2 linked regions of the Sporomusa sphaeroides DSM 2875 genome follow. Each later gene encodes a partner of the first gene's protein in a complex. Links are inferred from orthologs where the notes say so. Each region holds a gene or a part of one and is shown on either strand. Other genes may lie near its edges.

What was found.
Region 2: the proteins of rpsG (region 1) and tig are in contact, whole or in part, in a crystal structure (PDB 3GTY), measured with the Thermotoga maritima proteins. The link is inferred for Sporomusa sphaeroides DSM 2875 from one-to-one orthologs. Residues at the interface, in WP_004081843.1 of Thermotoga maritima: Lys34, Lys52, Lys55, Glu59, Arg62, Gln63, Glu66, Asn67, Lys69, Val71, Arg95, Ala109, Lys110, Lys111, Gly112, Arg113, Pro114, Glu117, Glu121, Ile124, Ala125, Tyr127, Asn128, Asn129, Thr130, Gly131, Lys135, Asp139, Arg142, Met143; in WP_004081061.1 of Thermotoga maritima: Glu122, Val124, Val129, Leu130, Tyr133, Glu188, Gly259, Ile262, Tyr263, Glu266, Ser270, Glu273, Gln274, Glu277, Arg308, Gln311, Ile312, Ser315, Tyr316, Glu325, Arg329, Arg336, Leu363, Phe366, Trp367, Arg373, Leu377, Arg381, Leu384, Glu387.

The regions. Positions count from the first base shown.
Region 1 is NZ_CP146991.1:512,816-524,998, forward strand. Bases 1-2,744 are described here. They hold rpsG (30S ribosomal protein S7), read left to right. Parts: upstream 1-1,009; coding sequence 1,010-1,480; downstream 1,481-2,744. Other genes in these bases: SPSPH_RS02285 (ribosomal L7Ae/L30e/S12e/Gadd45 family protein), read left to right, coding at 224-478; rpsL (30S ribosomal protein S12), read left to right, coding at 583-966; fusA (elongation factor G), read left to right, coding at 1,590-2,744. Outside these bases: more of fusA, read left to right, coding at 2,745-3,662; tuf (elongation factor Tu), read left to right, coding at 3,695-4,897; rpsJ (30S ribosomal protein S10), read left to right, coding at 5,055-5,366; rplC (50S ribosomal protein L3), read left to right, coding at 5,382-6,023; rplD (50S ribosomal protein L4), read left to right, coding at 6,093-6,719; rplW (50S ribosomal protein L23), read left to right, coding at 6,719-7,006; rplB (50S ribosomal protein L2), read left to right, coding at 7,036-7,875; rpsS (30S ribosomal protein S19), read left to right, coding at 7,993-8,274; rplV (50S ribosomal protein L22), read left to right, coding at 8,325-8,657; rpsC (30S ribosomal protein S3), read left to right, coding at 8,682-9,356; rplP (50S ribosomal protein L16), read left to right, coding at 9,356-9,832; rpmC (50S ribosomal protein L29), read left to right, coding at 9,822-10,019; rpsQ (30S ribosomal protein S17), read left to right, coding at 10,062-10,322; rplN (50S ribosomal protein L14), read left to right, coding at 10,405-10,773; rplX (50S ribosomal protein L24), read left to right, coding at 10,793-11,131; rplE (50S ribosomal protein L5), read left to right, coding at 11,162-11,707; and 2 more genes.
Region 2 is NZ_CP146991.1:1,527,063-1,539,360, forward strand. Bases 4,731-7,589 are described here. They hold tig (trigger factor), read left to right. Parts: upstream 4,731-5,446; coding sequence 5,447-6,733; downstream 6,734-7,589. Other genes in these bases: clpP (ATP-dependent Clp endopeptidase proteolytic subunit ClpP), read left to right, coding at 6,759-7,364; clpX (ATP-dependent Clp protease ATP-binding subunit ClpX), read left to right, coding at 7,377-7,589. In the rest of the region: ATP-dependent helicase HrpB, read left to right, coding at 1-1,235; SPSPH_RS06720 (TfoX/Sxy family protein), read left to right, coding at 1,960-2,220; SPSPH_RS06725 (hypothetical protein), read left to right, coding at 2,411-2,992; SPSPH_RS06730 (radical SAM protein), read right to left, coding at 3,455-4,693; more of clpX, read left to right, coding at 7,590-8,639; ATP-dependent protease LonB, read left to right, coding at 8,793-10,487; lon (endopeptidase La), read left to right, coding at 10,726-12,298. UniProt on the Bacillus subtilis protein: Involved in protein export. Acts as a chaperone by maintaining the newly synthesized protein in an open conformation. Functions as a peptidyl-prolyl cis-trans isomerase.

The sequences.
Region 1 (12,183 bases):
GGACGGGAACAAAACCGTCCCCGGTTTTGTTGAAAAAAGGTGCATAAACCCAGTGTTTATGGGCATTAATAACCAGTGGCAAATAGTGCCGGCGATACACCCGGTTTAGTGGATTTAAATCACTGCAGAAAATCTAATAGTTTATTGACATTTGATATATGAAATGGTAATATATTAGAGTGCCTTGAAAAACATCACTTATTTTTCCAAAGGAGTTGGAATTGTGAGCAGTGAGGAACTTGAAGGGTTAAAGACTGCCAGGAAAGCCATTGGCGCTAAACAAGCAGTGCGGGCTGTGGAAAAGGGTCTGGCCGCTAAGGTATACCTTGCTGATGATGCCGACCGGCGGGTGGTTGCGCCGCTTGCGCAATTATGCGACCAAAAAGGAATTGAGGTTAACGAAAAAATGACCATGACTGAGCTTGGTAAAGCTTGCGGCATTGAAGTGGGCGCTGCGGCTGTAGCTCTTTTAAAATAGCCGGTCAGTGGGACAGGTCGTTAATAATTTTGCCAACTGCATGCCGGCTGGCGAAATTTTTAATAATAAATAACGAGATTGGGGAAGGAGGTGCGCTAAATAACATGCCAACAATTAGTCAGTTAGTGCGCAAAAGCCGGGAGCAACTGGTGCAAAAATCCACCGCTCCTGCATTGAAAGAATGTCCGCAAAAACGTGGCGTATGCACGAGAGTATATACAACTACTCCGAAAAAACCTAACTCTGCACTCCGCAAAGTTGCCCGTGTACGCTTAACTAACGGCATCGAAGTAACTGCCTACATCCAGGGTATCGGTCACAATCTGCAGGAACACTCGGTTGTATTGATCCGTGGCGGCAGGGTAAAAGATTTGCCAGGCGTACGTTATCACATTGTCCGTGGTGCTCTTGACACCGCTGGTGTTGCCAAACGCAACCAGGGCCGTTCTAAATACGGAGCCAAAAGAGCAACCGCTGCCAAGAAATAGTTGTTAAGAGACCTGCAGAGTTTTGGAAGAAGGAGGGATACTGATGCCAAGAAAAGGTGCTGTTCCCAAGCGGGATGTATTGCCGGATCCGGTATATAACTCCAAGCTTGTCACCAGATTTATCAATAAAATTATGTTGGACGGCAAGAAAGGCGTTGCCGAGAACATTGTATATGACGCGTTTGAAACCATTCGCGCTAAAACCGGCAAAGACCCGATGGAAGTATTTGAAGTTGCGCTTAAAAACGTAATGCCGGTTCTTGAAGTTCGTGCCCGTCGTGTTGGTGGCGCTAACTATCAGGTGCCTGTTGAAGTGCGGCCTGACCGCAAGCTGTCACTGGGCATTCGCTGGTTGGTTGGCTATTCGCGCAAACGTGGTGAAAAAACCATGCACGAGCGTCTGGCTTCGGAATTGATGGATGCCGCAAACAATGCTGGTGCATCTGTTAAGAAGCGTGAAGATACCCATAAAATGGCTGAAGCCAATAAGGCTTTTGCACATTACCGCTGGTAATAATCGAGGTTCGGGTATAAAATCTGTCCGATTAAAGGGTTGCGTAAGCAACCCGTTCTTAAATCGAATGGGTAACCACCCGGACGCACAATACTAAGGAGTGAAGATAGTGGCCCGAAAGTTTCCTCTTGAAAAGACGCGGAACATCGGTATCATGGCGCACATCGACGCTGGCAAGACCACTACCACCGAACGCATACTGTTTTATACCGGCAAAGTACACAAGATTGGCGAAGTGCATGATGGCGCTGCGACTATGGACTGGATGGTGCAGGAGCAAGAGAGAGGTATCACCATTACCTCGGCGGCCACTACAGCCCAATGGGATGGGCATCGTATTAACATCATTGACACACCAGGACACGTGGACTTTACAGTTGAAGTAGAACGTTCGTTGAGAGTGCTTGACGGCTCGGTTGCAGTTTTCTGTGCCAAAGGCGGCGTAGAGCCGCAATCAGAAACTGTCTGGCGCCAGGCTGACAAATACGGGGTTCCCCGTATGGCGTATGTAAATAAAATGGATATCACCGGCGCGGATTTCTACCGGGTTGTTGATATGATGAAAAGCCGTCTTGGTGCTAATGCGGTGCCGATTCAACTGCCAATAGGCTTTGAAGATACCTTCAAGGGCTTTGTGGACCTTGTTGAAATGAAAGCTGTTGTTTACACCGATGATCTGGGCAAGGTAAGCGAAGCTGCCGTAATCCCTGAAGATATGGCTGAAAATGTAGAGCTTTATCGGCAAAATCTCTTGGACGCAGTTGCTGAGAGCGATGATGAGCTGATGATGAAATACCTCGAAGGAGAAGAACTGACCCTCGAGGAAATCAAGGCAGCGATTCGTCGTGCCACCATTGCTTGTAAAATGACACCTGTAATTTGTGGTTCATCTTACAAAAACAAAGGTGTACAGCCGCTTTTGGATGCTGTTGTCGCCTATATGCCGGCACCGACTGATATCCCGGCCATTCAGGGTGTTAACCCTGACACCGGTGAAGCAGATGAACGTGCAGCTGACGATAGCCTGCCGTTCTCGGCATTGGCCTTTAAGATTATGGCTGACCCCTATGTTGGTAAGCTGGCATTCTTCAGAGTGTATTCCGGTCAGTTGGCCTCCGGTTCCTATGTGTATAACTCAACAAAAGGCAAACGTGAGCGCATTGGCCGTATTCTCCAGATGCACGCTAATCACCGGGAAGAGATTGAAATCGTTTACACCGGCGACATTGCTGCTGCCGTAGGGCTTAAAGACACCACCACCGGTGATACGCTCTGTGACGATAAAAACATCATTATTCTGGAATCTATGGTTTTCCCTGACCCGGTTATCTCGATAGCTGTTGAACCGAAAACCAAAGCTGACCAGGAAAAAATGGGTGTGGCCCTTAATCGTCTGGCTGAAGAAGATCCTACCTTCAAAATGCACACTGATCAGGAGACTGGACAGACCATTATTTCCGGTATGGGTGAACTTCATCTTGACATTATTGTTGACCGGATGCTTAGGGAATTTAAGGTGGGTTGCAACGTCGGCAAACCTCAGGTTGCTTACCGTGAGACCATCCGTAAAGCCGTTAAAGCAGAAGGCAAATTTGTCCGTCAGTCCGGCGGCCGTGGTCAATATGGCCATTGCTGGCTGGAAATAGAGCCGCTTGAGCCCGGCCAAGGATTTATCTTTGAAAACAAAGTTGTCGGTGGTGCTATTCCTAAAGAATACATCAACCCGATTGAAGCCGGTATTAAAGAAGCTATGGAAACCGGCGTATCAGCCGGCTATCCGATGGTTGATATTAAGGTAACCGTTGTTGACGGTTCTTACCATGATGTTGACTCCTCGGAAATGGCTTTCAAAATTGCTGGTTCAATGGGCTTTAAAGCCGGTGCAGCCAAAGCTGGTCCGGTTATCCTGGAGCCATACGCGAAAGTGGAAGTTATTGTGCCGGAAGATTACATGGGTGATGTTATCGGCGACTTAAACTCCCGCCGCGGCCGGATCGAAGGCATGGAAGCACGCTCAGGCGCTCAATCCATTAAAGCCTTTGTACCGATCTCCGAGATGTTTGGTTATGCAACCGACCTGCGCTCCAAGACACAGGGACGTGGCAACTACTCCATGGAATTTGACCATTACGAAGAAGTGCCCAAAAATATTGCTGAAGTTATTTCAGCGAAAAATAAATAAGCAGATTTAATAAACTTAGGAGGTAACACTCAATGGCTAAGAAAAAGTTTGAAAGAAACAAACCCCACGTTAACATTGGCACCATCGGTCACGTTGACCATGGTAAAACCTCACTGACTGCCGCAATTACCATGACCCTGGCAAAACAAGGCGGCGCAGAATTCATGGCCTATGACCAAATCGACAAAGCCCCGGAAGAAAGAGAACGCGGTATTACCATCAACACCTCACACGTGGAATACGAAACTGCAAACCGCCACTATGCTCACGTTGACTGCCCGGGCCACGCCGACTATGTAAAAAACATGATTACCGGCGCAGCCCAAATGGACGGTGCTATCCTGGTTGTATCGGCCGCCGACGGCCCGATGCCGCAAACCCGTGAACACATCCTGCTGTCCCGTCAGGTAGGCGTACCTGCCATGGTTGTATTCTTAAACAAAGCCGACCTGGTTGATGACGCAGAACTGATGGAACTGGTAGAAATGGAAGTTCGCGAACTTCTCTCCAGCTACGAATTCCCTGGTGATGACATCCCGGTAGTAAGCGGTTCTGCCGTTAAAGTTCTTAACTGCGGCTGCGCTAAAGCCGAATGCGAATGGTGCGGTAAAATCCACGAGCTTATGGCAAAAGTGGACGAATACATTCCGACCCCGGAACGCGCTACCGACAAGCCTTTCCTGATGCCTGTAGAAGACGTGTTCACAATCACCGGTCGTGGTACAGTAGCCACCGGCCGTGTAGAACGCGGTGTGGTAAAAGTAAGTGATACCATCGAAATCGTTGGTATGACCGATAAACCGAAATCCACAGTAGTAACCGGTGTAGAAATGTTCCGGAAACTTCTGGATTCGGCAGTAGCCGGCGACAACATCGGCGCGCTCTTGCGTGGTGTAGAGCGTAAAGAAATCGAGCGCGGCCAAGTACTTGCCAAGCCTGGTTCCATTAAACCTCACACCAAATTCAAAGGCGAAGTATACGTATTGTCCAAAGAAGAAGGCGGCCGCCATACCCCGTTCTTCACCAACTATCGTCCGCAGTTCTACTTCAGAACAACTGACGTAACCGGTGTTGTAAATCTGCCGGAAGGTGTAGAAATGGTAATGCCTGGCGACAACATTCAAATGAGCATCGAGCTCATCACCCCGATCGCTATCGAAGAAGGTCTGCGTTTCGCTATTCGCGAAGGCGGCCGTACTGTTGGCGCCGGTGTTGTAACCGCTGTTACCGAGTAATAAAAAAAGTTTAACATAGTATCCGGCAAGGGCGGCGTGGCCGCCTTTTGCCAGGATATTGGACCGGCGATGACGTGGAAGGTGGCCCGCACGCGCGGGGAAATTTCCACCGAGAATGTCCGTTCAGAGAAACTGGGCGATAAGGAGGAATAAATAAATGGCTAAACAGCAAAAAATCAGAATCCGCCTCAAGGCGTATGACCACAAGGCGCTTGATCAAAGTGCGGCCAAGATTGTTGAAACCGCAAAACGTACTGGCGCTATGGTTTCCGGCCCTATTCCGCTTCCTACGGAGAAAAACATTTTCACTATTTTGCGTTCACCCCATGTCAACAAAGACTCCCGCGAACAATTTGAAATGCGGACACACAAGCGTCTTATTGACATCCTTGAGCCGACCCCCAAGACGGTAGATGCCTTAATGCGTCTCGACTTGCCGGCTGGTGTGGACATCGAAATCAAGCTGTAGGAGGAGGTGCGATAAATGGCTAAAGGAATTTTAGGAAAAAAACTGGGTATGACCCAAATCTTTACGGCTGAGGGTAGAGTTATTCCGGTTACTGTTATTGAAGCCGGCCCCAACGTCGTAGTACAAAACAAGACAGTTGAAAATGATGGCTACAATGCAGTGCAGCTTGGGTTTGGCGCTGTCAAAGACAAACATGTCAACAAGCCGATGAAGGGTCACTTTGCAAAGGCCAACGTCAAACCGGTAAAATTCATTCGTGAGCTGCGCCTGCCTGGAGCTTCTGAATATACAGTAGGTCAAGTTCTGAGCGCTGATGTATTCAGCGAAGGAGAACTCATTGATGTGACCGGTACTGCTAAAGGAAAAGGCTTTGCCGGCGGCATTAAGCGGCATAACTTTGCTCGTGGACCTATGGGTCACGGTTCCAAATCCCATCGTGAGCCTGGTACCATCGGTTCCAGAATGAGCGGTGGCGGTGGTAAAGTATTCAAAGGCAAGAAACTTCCCGGACGCATGGGCGGACAAAAAGTAACCGTTCAGCGCCTGCAAGTTGTTCGTGTGGATGTGCCCCGTAACCTGCTGTTGGTTAAAGGCGCGGTTCCCGGACCTAAAGGCAGTTTCGTTGTTGTTAGAAATACAGTAAAACCCGTTAAGTAATCTTAGGCTTGCGACTTTGCGGCAAACCGCAAAGCGTGGGCTCATAGCATCGAAAGGAGGATGTGCTATATGCCGAAAGTGGCAATATATGATATGACCGGTGCACAAACCGGTGAAATGGAACTCAATGATAACGTATTTGGCGTAGAAATAAACGAAGCCGTGGTTCATCAGGCTGTTGTTATGCAACTGGCAAGCCAGCGTCAAGGCACTCACGCGACTAAGACCAGAGCAATGGTACGCGGTGGCGGCAGAAAACCCTGGAAACAAAAAGGTACCGGCCGGGCACGGGCTGGCACCATCCGTTCCCCATTGTGGGTGGGTGGCGGCACTGTATTTGGACCGCATCCGCGCAGCTACAAATTCAGCATGCCGAGAAAAGTCCGCCGTTTGGCGATTAAATCAGCACTGACTGCGAAAGTGAATGCTGGTGGCCTGGTGGTTGTTGAAACCATTAATTTTGAAGCTCCAAAAACCAAAGATGTAATAAAATTCCTTGGTAACTTTGAAGCACAGGAAGCCAAAGCCCTCATCATCACCGCAGACAATGACGAGATTGTAGCAAAATCGTCCCGTAACCTTCCTGGTGTAAAAGCCATTGGAACTATTGGACTTAATGTATACGATCTGCTGCACCATGATAAAGTGCTGGTAACCAAAGAGGCAGTCGCCAAGATTGAGGAGGTGCTGGCATAATGGCAAATCCACGCGACGTACTTCTTAGACCATACATTACTGAAAAAACCACAGCATTGATGGCTGAAAACAAATACACTTTTGTTGTGCCGCTTACCGCCAACAAAATTGAAATTCGCCAAGCTGTTGAACAAATCTTCAAAGTAAAAGTTCTTGATGTTAACACAATCCGCGTAATGGGTAAAACCAAGCGGATGGGCAAGAACCTTGGCAAACGTTCGGACTTCAAAAAAGCCATTGTAAAACTGGCTCCCGGCGAGCGTATTGAATTCTTTGAAGGTGTATAACCAGAATTTCCTAAAAAGGAGGGGCACACATGCCAGTTAAAAGTTTTAAACCATACGCTCCTGGCAGAAGATTTATGACGGTAGCCGATTTTTCGGACATTACCGCAGATCGTCCCGAGCGTTCCCTGACCGAGCGCCTGCAAAAACACGCCGGTCGCAACCAGCAAGGTCGTTTGACTGTCCGGCATCAAGGCGGCGGCCACAAGCGTCTGTATCGTATCATTGACTTTAAGCGCAACAAAGACGGTATTCCGGCAAAAGTTGCTACTATTGAATATGATCCCAACCGTTCGGCACGGATTGCACTGCTGCATTATGCTGACGGCGAAAAGCGTTATATTCTTGCTCCTAACGGCCTTAAAGTAGGCGATACCATTATGAGCGGCCCGGAATCTGATATCAAAGTGGGCAATGCATTGCCGCTTAAGAATATGCCGGTAGGTACGCAAATCCATAACATTGAGATGAAAATCGGTAAAGGCGGCCAAATGGTTCGTTCAGCCGGTGCTTCGGCTCAGCTTATGGCTAAAGAGGGCAGCCACGCACTTCTCCGACTGCCGTCAGGCGAACTGAGAAAAGTTCATATTAACTGCCGGGCTACTGTTGGGCAGGTAGGCAATCTTGAGCATGAAAACATCACTATCGGCAAAGCCGGCCGTTCACGCTGGCTGGGTATCCGCCCTGCCAACCGCGGTGTTTCCATGAACCCGATCGACCATCCGCATGGTGGTGGCGAAGGCCGCTCGCCGGTTGGCCGCAAACATCCGGTTACTCCTTGGGGCAAATGCGCTATGGGTGCCAAAACCCGTAGAAGCAAAGCTTCTGATAAATTGATCGTTAAGAGACGTAGTAGTCGCGGCAGTCGATAAATTCGAAGTTCTTGGTTCGATACGTCGAAGCCCGCAGGGAAAGCCGGAGGGTGCTCCCGCGAACTTGCGAATATACGAACTCGCGAACATGCCAACACACGAAAGGAGGCTATTTAGGTGTCAAGATCCATTAAAAAGGGACCTTATGTGCATGAAAGCCTGCTCAAGAAAATTGATGCACTTAATGCCAATAACGATAAAAAGGTTATCAAAACCTGGTCACGCAGCTCGACCATTCTGCCAGCCTTTGTTGGTCACACCATCGCTGTCCATGACGGCCGCAAACATGTACCGGTATATGTTACTGAAGACATGGTTGGTCACAAGCTTGGCGAATTTGCGCCCACCCGGACTTACAAAGGCCACAGCGGCTCGGAACGGTCCACCGGCGTAAGATAGTACTCTTAGCAAAAATCCGGAACTGATAATAGCCGGAAGGGGGTTAAATAATGGAAGCTAAAGCAATTGCCAGACACATTCGCATTGCTCCCCGTAAAATCCGCATCGTAATTGACTTAATTCGCGGCAAGAACGTGGGCGAGGCTTTTGCAATTTTAAAGCATACTCCGAAAGTCGGAGCTGAGGTTTTGGAAAAGGTACTGAAATCAGCTATCGCTAATGCTGAGCACAACTATGACCTGAACGTTGATGCACTTTACATCTCACAGGCGTTTGTTGATCAGGGCCCGACCTTAAAACGCATTCATCCGCGTTCACGCGGTCAGGCGTTCAAGATTTTAAAGCGTACCAGCCACGTAACATTGGCCGTTAAAGAAAGATAAGCTAGGACGAAGGAGGGAAATTTAGTGGGTCAAAAAGTTAATCCGCATGGTCTTCGCCTTGGCATTATCAAAACTTGGGATGCAAGATGGTATGCCGATAAAGACTATGCTAAAAATCTGCATGAAGATATCAAAATCCGTGATATGCTGAAAGAAAAACTTTACACTTCAAATGTGTCGCAAATCATTATTGAGCGTGCGGCTAACCGGGTGAAAGTTACTATTCATACTGCTAAGCCAGGTATGGTAATCGGACGTGGCGGCAGTGGGATTGAAAATATCAAAAAATGGCTTAAAGAGCTTACCGGCAAAAACATTGACGTAAACATTGCCGAAATCAAGCAAGCCGAACTGGATGCTACCTTAGTTGCGGAAAACATTGCCGCTCAGCTTGAAAAGCGTATTGCTTTCCGCCGGGCGATGAAGCAATCAGTAACCCGTACCATGCGTATGGGAGCAAAAGGAATCAAAGTAATGGTTGGCGGTCGTTTGGGCGGCGCTGAAATTGCCCGTACCGAAAGCTACCGTGAAGGCAGTATTCCTTTGCACACCCTGCGTGCCGATATTGATTACGGCACAGCAGAAGCACACACCACCTATGGCCGTATTGGCGTAAAAGTTTGGATTTACAAAGGCGAAATTCTGCCTGAAGCCAAAAAAACTGTTGTCGCCGCTGCCGTTGAAGGGGGCGAAAAATAATGCTGATCCCAAAAAGAGTAAAGCATCGCAAACAATTCCGCGGACGTATGACCGGTAAAGCCACTAAAGGCAATACTGTATCCCATGGCGAATTCGGACTTGTTGCTCTCGAGCCGGCTTGGATTACCAACCGTCAAATCGAAGCAGCCCGTATTGCTATGACCCGTTACATTAAACGGGGTGGTAAAGTTTGGATCAAAATATTCCCGGACAAGCCGATTACTGCTAAGCCGGCCGAAACTCGCATGGGTAGCGGTAAAGGTTCACCTGAATATTGGGTAGCTGTTGTTAAGCCAGGTCGTGTTATGTTTGAAATGGACGGTGTGGCTGAAGAAGTAGCCCGTGAAGCTATGCGTCTGGCAGCTCACAAACTGCCGATCAAAACCAAATTCGTTAAGCGGGAGGATACCGCTCATTTGGATATGGACGCACCGGGCGTCAATGCTAAACTGGGTGGTGAAATAAATGAAGGCTAATGATATCCGCGATATGAGTGCAGCCGAACTTGACCAAAACCTGAACAAGTTAAAAGAAGAATTGTTCAACCTGCGGTTCCAACACGCAACCGGCCAATTGGATAACCCAATGCGGATTCCTGCCGTCAAGAAAACAATTGCCCGTATCAAAACCGTTCAGCGTCAACGTGAACTTAAGGCCCAGTAATTTGGGGGCGCAATGTTAATGAGTGAAGGGAGGCAATGACTAGTGACCGTTGAAAGAAACGAACGCAAGGTCCGGATTGGCAAAGTCGTAAGCGACAAAATGGAAAAAACAGTTGTAGTGGCCGTGGAACGTTTAGTACGGCACCCACTGTACCATAAATCGGTTAAACAAACCGTGAAGTTTAAAGCTCATGATGAGAATAACGAAAGCCATATCGGCGATACCGTTAAAATTATGGAAACCCGCCCGCTTTCCAAAGAAAAACGCTGGCGCGTAGTGGAAGTTCTCGAAAGAGCAAAGTAGTATTTAGTTAAACCAAGCAAGCTAGCTTCTAATGCTCGGCTGCCACGCGCATCGAGCCTCATGAGGAAGGAGGATAAGCACTATGATTCAACAGCAGACCATCATGAATGTTGCTGATAATACCGGCGCCAAACAAATTATGTGCATCCGCGTACTGGGTGGCTCATATCGCCGCTATGCCAACATTGGCGATGTTATCGTTGCATCCGTTAAAGACGCTACACCCGGTGGCGTTGTCAAGAAAGGCGATGTAGTTAAAGCCGTTGTCGTTCGCTCCAAAAAAGGATTACGCCGTCCGGACGGCTCCTATATCCGGTTTGACGAAAATGCCGCAGTTGTTATTAAAGAAGACAAAAGCCCGAGAGGTACACGGATATTTGGACCAGTAGCCCGCGAGCTCAGGGACAAAGAATTCATGAAAATTATCTCACTGGCACCGGAAGTTATCTAGATTAAGGAGGTGTCCTTAAGTGTCAGAAGCTCAAAAGCTGCACGTTAAAAAAGGCGACAAAGTCGTCGTGCTGTCTGGTAAAGACAAAGGCAAAGAAGGCAAAATAGTTGAAGCTCTGCCGAAAAAGGGCAAAGTTGTGATTGAAGGCGTAAACAAAGTAAAACGCCACACTAAGCCGAGCCAAAAAGCTCCCCAGGGCGGCATTATTGTGAAAGAAGCTCCTATTGCTTCGGCCAAAGTTATGCTTGTTTGCCCGGCATGCGACAAACCTACCCGCATTAAAAAATCGCAGCAGGCCAGTGGCTCGTTTGTCCGTGCCTGCAAAAAATGCGGCGAAGTTATTGATAAAGATAAGTAAAACCATTCTTTCCTGAAAGGAGGTTAACTCATGGCTACAACCAGACTTAAAGAAAAATATGCAAATGAAGTAGCGCAAGCTATGATGCAGAAATTTGGATACAAAAACGTCATGGAAATTCCCAAAGTCGAGAAAGTGGTTATCAACATGGGTGTTGGCGAAGCAGTAGGCAACCCCAAAGTTCTCGATGCGGCTGTAAATGATATGACTTTAATCGCCGGTCAAAAACCGGTTATAACCAGAGCAAAAAAATCCATCGCTGCTTTCAAAATTCGTGAAGGTATGCCGATTGGTGCCAAAGTTACCATGCGCGGTGAACGGATGTATCAATTCCTTGATAAACTGTTCAACATCGCATTGCCCCGGGTACGTGACTTCCGCGGTATTAACCCGAAAGCTTTCGACGGACGCGGCAACTATACGCTTGGTGTTAAAGAGCAATTGATCTTCCCGGAAATTGACTACGATAAAGTGGACAAAATCCGCGGTATGGATATCATCATTGTTACCACCGCCAAGACTGACGAAGAAGCAAGAGAGTTACTGAAACTAATGGGTATGCCATTTAGCGCATAATTGAATCTGTCCATTAACGCCCGTCTCTAGATGGGACAGTTTAAACAGAAGGAGGGAATTCGGTGGCCAAAAAGGCTTTGATTGAGAAATGGAAAAACGAGCCTAAATTTAAGGTGCGTAAGTATAACCGCTGCAAAATTTGCGGACGTCCGCACGGATATATGCGTAAATTCGAAATGTGCCGGATTTGTTTCCGGGAACTGAGCTACAAAGGCGCCATTCCTGGAGTAACCAAGGCAAGCTGGTAGTAGCAGCAACATATAGGAAGGGGGTTCTAACACATGGTAATGACCGATCCGATTGCAGATATGCTTACGCGCATTCGCAACGCCAACTCGGTTTATCACGATAAAGTCGAGATTCCGGCATCGAAAATTAAACAAGCCGTAGTCCAAATCCTGAAAGACGAAGGTTTTGTTAAAGATTACGACATGATCCAAGATGGCAAGCAGGGAATGCTGCGGGTTAGCCTAAAA
Region 2 (12,298 bases), 1.0 Mb from region 1 along the record:
GCTTGCACCCGCGCTTGGCCCATATGATCATCAGAGCGAAAGAAGCGGGTTTGGGTAACCTGGCCTGTGAACTTGCGGCTATTTTACAGGAACGGGATTTTTTGCAAGGCAATGGCAATAGGACTGATGTTGATTTGCGGCTGCGGCTGGAGGCTGTGCGTGAAGCTGCAAGCGGCAAGTATCCTGAGGAGTCGCTGCGCCGGCGCATTAAGGCCGAAAGTGAAAGGTTAAAACAGGATTTTTCCATTCACCGCAACCGGCAGGAGACGGTGGAAGCTTGCGGCTTGGTACTGGCTTTTGCCTATCCGGACAGAATTGGACAATTGCGGAGTGGCGGCCGGTTCCTGTTGGAGAATGGGCGTGGTGCCGGCATGCATGAATTACAGCCCTTGGCGCATAGTCCGTATATCGTAGCCGCCGATCTTGATGGGCAAGGGACCGACAGCCGGATTTTTTTGGCTGCGCCGATAGATTATGAACAGATAAGGCGCTATTTTAGCCGGCAGATAGCAGCCGGGACCAATGTCGCCTGGGATGCAGCCGCCCAGGCAGTACGGGCAAAAAGCTATGAGCGGCTTGGTGCCATCCTGTTAAAGGAAAGTCCTTGTGCCAATCCTGACCGGGACGGCGTTATGGCCGCCCTGCTGAGCGGCATTGCCCTTGAGGGCTTGAGCATCCTGCCCTGGACCAAAGCGGCACAGCAATTGCGTCAACGCTTGTTATTTGCTGGGCAGCAGACGGAAGGCTGGCCTGACGTTTCTGACGAAAAGCTGCTTGCTACTTTGGAAAACTGGCTTGGACCGTATGTCTACGGTCTAACGAGCCGGGCAGAACTAGCGAAACTCAATGTAGCTGCCATTTTAGAAAATCTGCTTACCTGGCAGCAGCGTCAGGAGCTTGATGAGTATGCGCCTGCCCATGTGGTTGTGCCCAGCGGCCGGCAGATTGCCATAAATTATAGCAATCCGCTATGCCCTGTACTGGCGGTAAAACTTCAGGAGCTATTTGGGCTTAAAGAAACTCCGTGTATTGCCGGGGGGAAAGTCGCGTTGACCTTGGAACTGCTGTCACCGGCGCAGCGCCCGGTTCAGGTAACCCGGGATTTAGCCAGTTTTTGGTGTACTACATACTTTGAAGTCAAAAAGGATTTAATGGGACGTTACCCCAAGCATTATTGGCCGGATGACCCGGCAACGGCAGTTCCAACCCACCGGATCAGGCCAGGAAACTCATGAAATGTTGTCAGAAATATGTCAGCAAGAAAAGTGATTTGGGATGCTTGACATAAATATGGTGGTATGATAGAATAAATTCTGTCGTTAGCGGCACTGGATATGGTGGCTGTGGTGAAGCGGTTAACACGCCGGATTGTGGCTCCGGTATTCGAGGGTTCGATCCCCTTCAGTCACCCCAATAATCTTGTTAGTAGGGGCGTAGCCAAGTCGGTAAGGCAACGGACTTTGACTCCGTCATGCGTTGGTTCGAGTCCAGCCGCCCCTGCCATAAGCAGAGAACCAGGTTTTTAGGAACGATAGTGACACGAAAACCTGTGTGAATCGCTTAGTTCCGAGCGTTAGTAAGGAACTTATTTAAAGATGTCGACCCACTAGCTCAGTCGGTAGAGCACCTGACTTTTAATCAGGGTGTCCCGCGTTCGAGTCGCGGGTGGGTCACCATAATGCGGGAGTGGCGGAATTGGCAGACGCACCAGACTTAGGATCTGGCGGGTGACCGTGGGGGTTCAAGTCCCTTCTCCCGCACCAAATCAAACAAAAAGACTTTCAGGTTTTGACCTGAGAGTCTTTTTGTATATAGTATATATTAGAAACTATAAATTTTCAGCTGACAATTTGCAGTCAATGAATATAATTTCCGCTTATCAAGACATCCGCGCTTTGGATAATGCAGAAAATCAAATGGGATCATCGAACTAGAACGGAGAAAGGAGGAGAATGGCTTATGGGGGAGTTAACAAAATTGCCGAATATCGCTGCCAAGTTGGAAGCGCAGCTTGCGGATGTGGGTATTACTACCGAGGAAGAGTTAAGAAACATAGGTAGCCGTGAAGCATGGCTACGCATCCTTGCCCGTGACCCGTCCGCTTGCATTATGCGGCTTTCAGCGCTGGAGGGTGCAATTCAAGGAATGCGCTGGCATTACCTTGATGACGAGACGAAAAAGTCGCTTAAGGCGTTTTATCACATGCATAAGGGCAAATAGATATGTGCATTCCTTGCCGGCCACGATATAGAAGCTATGCTGGTGATTAAAGTGCCTCCTCTTCAAATAATTTAATTGTTATTGTCCTATGATAATTATTATTCATTCTTATAACATATGTTTCCACAAAAATAAAGATATATATATCCTTCAGGCTGGACAATAATAAGAAGCATGGAGGGGATCAACTTTGACCAGTCAGCGAAAAGTCGCTTTGGCATTGACGGGAATATTTCTGGCGCTTTTCATTGTTATCATTATCGGGGTGCTGGAACAGGGCCGGTATGATTATGCAAAAAATATTGCAATCAAAGCAGCTATATGGGTAATTTATACTTTTTTAGAAATGAAATATGATGTTCAATTAAGTAATTACATCCGGGTGTTGGTAATGGCAGTGCTTCTCAGTGACAGTTTTGCCGGGCTATATTTAAATTTGTATGCCACGTCGGCGATTTTTGATAAAATTCAGCATGTATTTGGAAGCTACGCCTTTGCGTTATTTGTTTACACTCTTATTTGTACGTTAACCCGGCCTGTTATAAACCGGGCCTTTAGCTTATTTTTTATTATCTCCCTGGGGCTAAGTATTGGTGCAATCTATGAAATTGGTGAATTCATAGGAGATGCGACTATGCGGCCGGCAATTCCCAGTCAGCCCAGTCTGCTTGATACCAACCTTGATTTACTGGCAGATTTAGGAGGGGCACTTCTCGCAGCTATTCATATAGCCATTGTTCTGACATATAATCGTACCCCTCCGGTCAGGTAGGAATACATATGTATTACATACAGCAGAGAAGAGTACCATTACGGTACCCTTCTCTCTATACTTATAACGGGTTGCAGGGGCGGTGAGCAGGCCGGCACGGACGCGGGGAACATTGCTGAGGACTGCACTGCCTTGGACTACATTGTTGAGGGCTGCATTGCTGCGGACTACATTGCTGTGGTCTGCATTGTTGCGGATTGCACTGTGATGGTCTGCACTGCCTTGGGCTGCATTGCCATGGCCTGCATTGTTGCTGCGGAAAACAAAAATGCGGACGGCATTGGCGGGGAGAACAAGGCGCCCAGGAGGGGCGGCAGCCGATTTGCTGATTTGGTCGACAGGGGTTCCAAGCAGGATTGCAGCTTATACGTTCAGTATTTTCGTCTTCTTCAAATTCGTCATCCATATCTTCCATTTCCGGGGTTTCCCATTTCGGGTCCATATATTTGTCATCATACATTTTCATCTATCCTCCCAGTTTCCTGTGTATGGGTTATAGGAGCAGTCGGCAGGGGCGGCTTGCCAGGACTTCTTTGGGTCCTGGCCTTGGGCTAACGGGCGGCAGTCGGCGCAGGCAAAGCGGTATTCGCAATCCTGACATTTGCTGATACAGTCCTTTGTGGTTTGCCAGCAGGTGGTCAGCGGTTGGCCGGTAAGTATGGCAGCAAGTGATGTGTTCAATATGTTTCCACAAACTTGATCACGGGCAAAGATGCAGGGAATGACATCGCCGGTAGACGTTATGGCCAGCCGGCCTGCTAAACAGCTATGGAAATGCTGCGCTTTGCCAAATGTTTCAGGGTCGGTAAAGAAGGGGGGCTTAATGGCCGGTTTGCTGTAGGCTTGGGGCAGCAGTTCCAGATTATCACCGCGTCCGGTAGGTCGGATGACATCGGGTGGCACAGGCTCAACCCCAAGGTCGGTCAAAAGTTTCACAATATTTTCTGCTTCTTGTTCATTGGCTTTCATAATAATAGAAGCAATACGCAGCGGCAGCCCCTTGGCCAGAATTTTTTGAATGGCAGACATAGTTTTGTCAAAACTGCCGGGATGCTGGGTAACCCTATCATGAACTGCGGAATTGTCGGCATAGATAGTGGTGGCAATGCTGACAGAATGCTGTTTAAAAAAGTCAATACAGTCATCATCCACAAGTGTGGCATTGGTAAATATCTCAACCAATTCATAGTTTTCCTCGCGGGCCTTGATGATTAATTCTCGCCACCTTGGGTACAACAACGGTTCGCCGCCAATAAGCTGAATGCCGTAGGCGCCTGCCAGCCGGGCTTCGGTAATTAATTCAAGCCAGCGGGTATGTGGCATACAGCCTGCCGCCGTGTGCGGACTGCTGGCCGAATAGCAATGTAAGCAGCGGTTGTTGCAGGTTGATGTAAGCTCAAGCCAGATATACTCAAGTGTAGGCTGGTACGGCTGGATGGGGCATGTTCGTTTTCCGGCGGGAAGTTCGTTGTATATTGCGCCAAGCCCTTTGGTTGTCAATTTATCAAGAAATGATAAGTACCGCTTGCCGTCAACTGAGTTGACATCCATTATTTCTTCTAATGCCGAGCTTTCGCACGCCTTGAGCAGTTCTACTGCTCCCCGGTTGATAGAATACACTCGGCCTGAGGAAAAGTCGTAGATAGCACCGCGTGCTTTCCCTTCTATCAAGACACTTTCGGCTTTCAAATGGTAATACAACCGGACGCCTCCTTTAGCGTAGCTTTGCTTATCCTGAGTGGGCTTGTTCAGGATAATTTGCGGCTTGTGTTGTCACCACAGGTTTGGCACAAGCCGTGTTTTTGTGTTTATACATAATATGCAAGCCGATAGATAGGTGCTAGTTTCAATTGTAAAATATACAGCATGCTGCAAGCATTTTATTGGTGGGAATAGGATTGTTTAACAGAATAGATTGATTAATGTTGACAGATAATAATTTATGGTTTATAATCAATTTCGTTGTTAGCACAATATGCGGAAGTAGCTCAGCGGTAGAGCATCGCCTTGCCAAGGCGAGGGTCGCGAGTTCGAATCTCGTTTTCCGCTCCATACGCGCAAAAACCCAGCACTTTTGGCTGGGTTTTTTGCTCATATCTTGTCTTTGATATTTACTTGTGGTATGATATTATTCATGACATTGCTGCATTTATGGATACTGGCTGGATTTTTTAATGGGAATACTAGAGAAACCATAAAGTTTATGTCAATAATGGGAATACTGTGATAATGGACTAGTGTTGCATTCAGTGATGTTATGAAGTATAGCTCCGAGAATTTTTGTTGTCAGGCGCGGCGGAGGAGCCGCACATATCGGACATATGTAAGGCGACGACAACAAAGCCTGGCGGCAAAAAGGCCGGTGATATACTTCGTGTTATCGCTGGATGCAGCACTCGGTTGACAGTGAATAAGCTGTGTCAGCAGTTAATTTAATAAGGGGGAAATACATAAATGAAGGTAACAGCGGAAAGAATAGACAATCATAAAACAGTACTCAATCTTGAAGTTCCACAGGCTGAGGTGGCCAAGGCTCTGGAAAAGGCTTACCGCAAATTAGCCAACCAAGTCAACATTCCTGGTTTCCGTAAAGGCAAGGCTCCGCGCAAGGTCATTGAAATGCGTATCGGCAAAGAAGCACTTTTGGATGAAGCTTTTGAAATCCTGGCTCCTGAAGCCTATGGCAAAGCACTGGCTGAACAGGAAATAGACCCTGTTGGCCGTCCGGAAATTGAGGTTGTTACCTTAGCGGAAGATCAGCCGTTAGTATTTAAAGCCACTGTTGTTAAAAAACCTGAAGTAACTTTGGGTCAGTATAAAGAGCTTGCCATTGAAAAAACTGTCGCAGAAGTTACTGAAGCCGACATAGACAGTGAAATTGAGAGAAACCGCAGCCGTAATGCTAAGATGGTCGTAGTGGAAGATGCTGAACTTAAGCAGGGAGATTTAGCGATCATTGACTTTAAGGGTTTTATTGACGGTGTTCCGTTTGAAGGCGGCGAAGGCAAAAGCTACCCGCTGGAAATCGGTTCCGGCAGTTTTATCCCCGGGTTTGAAGACCAACTGGTAGGTGCTAAATCCGGTGAAGAACGCGAAGTAAAAGTATCTTTCCCGGAAGACTATTTTGTTGCTGAGCTGGCAGGGAAGGAAGCTGCCTTTACCGTAAATATTCATGACATCAAACGCAAGGAATTGCCGGAGCTTGATGATGAATTTGCCAAAGAAACCAGTGAGTTTGATACTTTGGCGGAATTAAAAGCCGATATTAAGAATAGGTTAGAACAGGCTGCTGAAGCAAAGGCAGAACGTGAGTTCCGTACGGCAGCAATAAAAACTGCTGTTGACAATGCTTCACTTGATGTTCCCGAAGTAATGATTGAGAATCAAATTGACACCATGATTCAGGATTTTGATATCAACTTGCAGCAACGTGGTATGAAACTTGATAAATATCTTGAATATACTAAAATGGATATGGCTGCTTTGCGCAATAACTACCGTGACTCTGCATTATATAATGTTAAAACCGACCTGGTATTGGAAGCCATTGTTAAAGCGGAGGGTCTCACGGCCAATCCGGAAGAAATGCAGCAGGAAATTGCGTCTATGGCGGCGAATTACCAAACTACGGCCGAAGAAATTGTTAAAGTCATTCGTCAAACCGGCCGGTTCCAGGCACTGCAAGATTCAGTTTTACGTAAAAAAGCTGCCCAGCTTGTAATTGACGGCGTAGCAAAATAAATTTTTGAGTTTGAGGTGATTTGTCATGCCTTATGTGCCAATTGTAGTAGAGCAGTCTAACCGCGGTGAGCGGGCCTATGATATTTACTCGCGGTTATTAAAGGACCGCATCGTATTTATTGGTGGACCAATTGATGACAATGTGGCTAACCTGGTAATTGCTCAGCTGCTGTTTTTAGAATCAGAAGATCCGGATAAAGACATCCATATTTACATTAACAGTCCCGGGGGAGTGGTAACGGCTGCCCTGGCAATGTATGATACCATGCAATATGTTAAGCCGGATGTATCCACGATTTGCATAGGTCAGGCTGCCAGCGCCGGTGCGCTTCTCTTGGCTGCCGGGGCTAAAGGTAAGCGGTATGCGCTTCCTAATTCCCGGATTATGATTCATCAGCCGCTTGGCGGTGCCCAAGGGCAGGCCACCGACATTGAAATTCATGCCCGGGAAATACTTCGCATGCGTGAACATTTAAACGAAATTCTTGTTCACCATACCGGTCAATCTATGGAAAAAATCCAGAACGATACCGAACGGGATTTCTTCATGTCCAGTGAGCAGGCGAAAGAATACGGCCTTATTGACGCAGTAGTAGTGCGGGGTGACAGACACAAGGAGACTCCCAAGTAGAGAGGTGGTAATATGTTGAAATTTGGGGATGACAGGGGTCAACTAAAATGTTCCTTTTGCGGCAAACTGCAGGAACAAGTAAAAAAGCTTGTTGCCGGGCCAGGTGTATATATATGTGATGAATGTATCGAACTTTGCAATGAAATCATTGAGGAAGAACTGAGTGAAGATTTGGATGTCGAACTCAGAGATGTTCCTAAGCCCAAAGAAATAAATGATATTCTTGATCAGTATGTCATTGGTCAGGAAGAAGCAAAGAAGTCACTGGCCGTAGCCGTGTACAATCATTATAAACGAATTAACCTTGGCGCAAAAATGGATGATGTCGAATTGCAAAAGTCCAACATCATCATGCTTGGGCCGACCGGCAGCGGCAAGACGCTGCTGGCGCAAACCCTGGCCAAGATTCTTAATGTTCCCTTTGCTGTAGCTGACGCTACCTCATTGACGGAAGCCGGTTATGTGGGCGAGGATGTCGAGAACATTCTCTTAAAACTTATTCAGGCAGCCGATTATGATGTTGAAAAGGCCGAAAAGGGCATTGTTTATATTGATGAAATTGATAAAATTGCCCGCAAATCAGAAAACCCCTCAATCACCCGTGATGTTTCCGGTGAGGGAGTGCAGCAAGCTCTCCTGAAAATTCTTGAAGGTACGGTGGCCAGTGTACCGCCGCAAGGTGGACGCAAACATCCTCATCAGGAATTCATTCAAATTGACACTACAAATATTCTTTTTATCTGCGGCGGTGCCTTTGACGGCATTGACAAGATCATTAGTTCCAGAACAGGCAAAAAGTCTATGGGCTTTGGTGCCGAAGTCCGCAGCAAAGAGAAAAAGCAATTGGGTGAAATGCTCAAGAGCATTCTGCCTGAAGATCTCCTCAAATTTGGATTAATTCCTGAATTTGTTGGACGTCTTCCGGTGATTGTTACCTTGGATGCATTGGATGAAGCTGCTCTTGTACGCATTCTGATTGAGCCAAAGAATGCGCTTGTTAAGCAATATCAAAAATTCCTGGAAATTGATAATGTCCAGCTTGAATTTAAAGAAGATGCGCTAAGTGCTATTGCTGCTGAAGCTTTAAAACGCAATACCGGGGCACGGGGACTTAGAGCGATCATTGAAGGTATTATGCGGAATGTGATGTATGATATTCCGTCACGTACCGATATTGCCAAATGCATTGTCACCAAAGAGGTTATTTTGAATAAAGAAGAACCGATACTGGTGGCTGCCGAACGCAAAACAAAGAAAAAAGAAGAATCTGCTTAACCGATAAAAGGAGCCTAAGGCTCCTTTTTTTTACATATTCAGCTTTGCTTGCCGGGTTTTGCCAGGATAAAATAGTGTACATTGCCTATACTAGACTCATGATAAAGCTACAAGACTTAAAAATTTTGCCCGGGGAAGGAGGTTCATTGAATTTTGGATTATGCTGTCAATCTTATTACTGTCATTCAACTGTTTTTTGCCGTGGTTATTGGGCTCTATTTCTGGAACCTGCTTAAATCACAGCAAGGAAACAAGATAGCCGTAGAGCGCGAATCCAGAAAAGAAATGGACAAACTGCAAAAAATGCGGGAGATATCCTTAACCGAACCACTAGCGGAAAAAACCCGGCCAACCGACTTTTCGGAAATCGTTGGCCAGGAAGAAGGCCTGAAAGCCCTTCGGGCTGCCTTATGTGGCGCCAACCCACAGCATGTATTGATCTATGGTCCGCCAGGTGTGGGTAAAACGGCGGCCGCGCGGTTAGTTCTCAACGAAGCCAGGCGAAATAGTTATTCGCCCTTTAATGTTGCGGCTAAGTTTATCGAGCTTGATGCCACAACAGCCAGATTTGACGAGCGGGGTATTGCAGACCCGCTTATTGGCACCGTACATGACCCTATTTATCAAGGCGCTGGTCAGTTAGGGATGGCCGGCATTCCTCAGCCAAAAGCCGGAGCCGTAACCAAAGCTCATGGCGGCGTATTGTTTATTGATGAAATTGGCGAGCTTCATCATATCCAGATGAATAAATTACTAAAGGTATTGGAAGACCGTAAAGTTTTCCTGGACAGCTCCTATTATAATAGTGAGGACGGCAACATACCACAACATATACATGACATATTTCAAAATGGGCTGCCTGCAGACTTTAGACTTATTGGGGCTACCACCCGGATGCCGCAAGATATTCCGCCAGCTATCCGCTCCCGGTGTGTAGAAATATTTTTCCGGCCGTTATTGCCTGATGAAATTGCCAATGTGGCTTTAAATGCGGCAAAAAAGATTAACTATACCCTTGAGCAGGGTGCGTTGGATGTCATTAAGCAATTTGCCACTAACGGGCGGGAAGCCGTAAATATCATTCAGATTGCGGCCGGTATTGTGCAAAGCACTGGCAAAGGCGAGCGAAGCATTGCCCAGGCTGATGCGGAATGGGTCATAAATTTTGGTCAGTACAACCCGCGGCCTGAGAAAAAGGTTTCCCTTACTCCCCAAGTTGGTGTGGTTAACGGTCTGGCTGTATATGGTTCCAATATCGGTATGCTTATGGAGCTCGAAGTAACGGCTGTGCCTAATAATTATGGTACCGGCAAGCTAACCGTTACCGGCGTTATTGAAGAAGAAGAAATGGGTTCGCCCGGCAGGGTCGTGCGCCGCAAAAGCATGGCAAAAGGGTCACTGGATAATGTACTTACTGTATTGGCCAAAATGTGTGGTATTGAATATCATAGATATGACATCCATGTAAATTTTCCTGGTGGTGTTCCCGTAGATGGTCCGTCAGCCGGAGTGACGGTGGCTACCGCTATTTATTCGGCTGTTAATAACATACCTATCGACAATACTGTTGCGATGACAGGTGAAATCTCTATTCGCGGGTTAGTAAAACCGGTCGGCGGAGTGAGTGCGAAGGTAGCAGCCGCTAAGCAGGCTGGTGCGCGGCGAGTGATTATTCCTGCGGAAAATTGGCAGGGACTCTACAAGAATATGGAGATTGAAGTCATTCCTGTCGAAACCTTCGAAGAAGTATTGAAGCATGCCGTAATCAAGACCGGAGATGTGCTGCGGCAGGATGTAACGGTAACTATGCCGGAGGTATTGGCTGCTGCCGGTGTCGATAAAGTATAAATTTATCCGATGACTAACCCGCTCTAAGACTCCCGCTTTTGCAAGCGGGAGTAAGAGCGGCTAAGTCCCTGGATAATTCCGACTAAGATTCAGATGGGGTTACAACTCTATCTGAATCAAGTCTCCATTTATGCCAGTGCTAGCCGGGTTGCTAAACCCGGCCTATATTTATTGAGGAATAAAAGGATTTTTAGTGGTTGCTTTAGAATATTTTACATAGCGGTGTTGAAACTACTAAATGACCACTAAGATAATACCGCAAGGTTACCGAAGGGAGGAAGCTATATTGGCAGATAAACGCCGTATAATACCACTTTTGCCATTAAGAGGTATATTAGTTTTTCCATACATGATTATTCATCTGGATGTTGGCCGGGAAAAATCTATCAGTGCTTTGGAAGAGGCAATGGTGCAGGATCGTCTGATTATGCTGGCTACACAAAAGGATGCTCAAACCGACGCGCCGCAGCCTGAAGATATTTTTTCAGTGGGTACTGTTGCCGAAATTAAGCAGCTTTTGAAATTGCCGGGGGGAACCATCCGGGTATTGGTCGAAGGCTTGTACCGTGGTGAAATCGAAGAATTTATCAGCTTTGATCCTTACTATCAGGTTCAGATTAACGAATTTACCGAAGTTGAACCTAAAACACCGGAGGTTGAAGCGCTTACACGTACAGCAATTAATCAATTTGAACAATGGGTTAAGCTGAGCAAGAAGATACCACCCGAAACCCTGGTATCAGTCGTTGTTGTAGAAGAACCCGGCCGCCTGACTGACCTTATTGCCAGTCATCTGGCACTCAAAATTGAAGATAAGCAAACCCTGCTGGAGGCAGTAGAAATTAAAGACCGGTTGGAACGGTTATGTGAGATCCTTGGCCGCGAAATGGAAATTCTTGAACTGGAGAAGAAAATCCATGTCCGGGTTCGCAAGCAAATGGAGAAAACCCAAAAAGAATATTATTTGCGTGAACAACTCAAAGCCATTCAAAAAGAATTAGGCGAAAAAGATGAGCGCACCGCCGAAGTAGAGGAATACAGGCAGCGGGTCAAAGAACAAAACCTGCCCAAAGAAGTAGAAGAAAAAATCAATAAAGAAATCGACCGTCTGGAAAAAATGCCCCCGATGGTGGCGGAAAGCGGTGTTATCCGCACCTACCTTGACTGGCTGTTAACGCTGCCCTGGACTACGGAAACCGATGACCGGCTGGATATTAGTGTTGCCGAGGAAATCCTTGACGAAGATCATTATGGCTTGGAAAAAGTCAAAGAACGTATTTTAGAATATCTGTCAATCCGTAAGTTGACAGAAAAAATGAAAGGCCCCATTTTATGTCTTGTTGGTCCGCCGGGTGTCGGGAAGACATCGTTAGCCCGTTCTATCGCCAGAGCTATGGAACGGAAGTTTGTCCGCGTTTCGTTAGGCGGAGTTCGGGATGAAGCGGAAATAAGAGGTCATCGCCGGACCTATGTGGGCGCGCTTCCGGGACGTATTATTCAGGGTATGCGGACTGTAGGCTCAAAAAATCCTGTGTTTCTCTTGGATGAAATTGATAAAATGAATGCCGACTTCCGGGGCGACCCGTCATCTGCTTTGTTGGAAGTGCTTGACCCGGAACAAAATAATACCTTCAGCGACCATTATATTGAACTGCCATATGATTTATCCCGGGTACTCTGGGTAGTTACAGCTAATGTCATGCATAATATTCCGAGACCCTTGTTAGACCGTATGGAAGTTATCAGCATTGCCGGCTATACTGAGGAAGAAAAAATAGAGATCGCCAAACGGTATCTTATTCCCAAGCAAA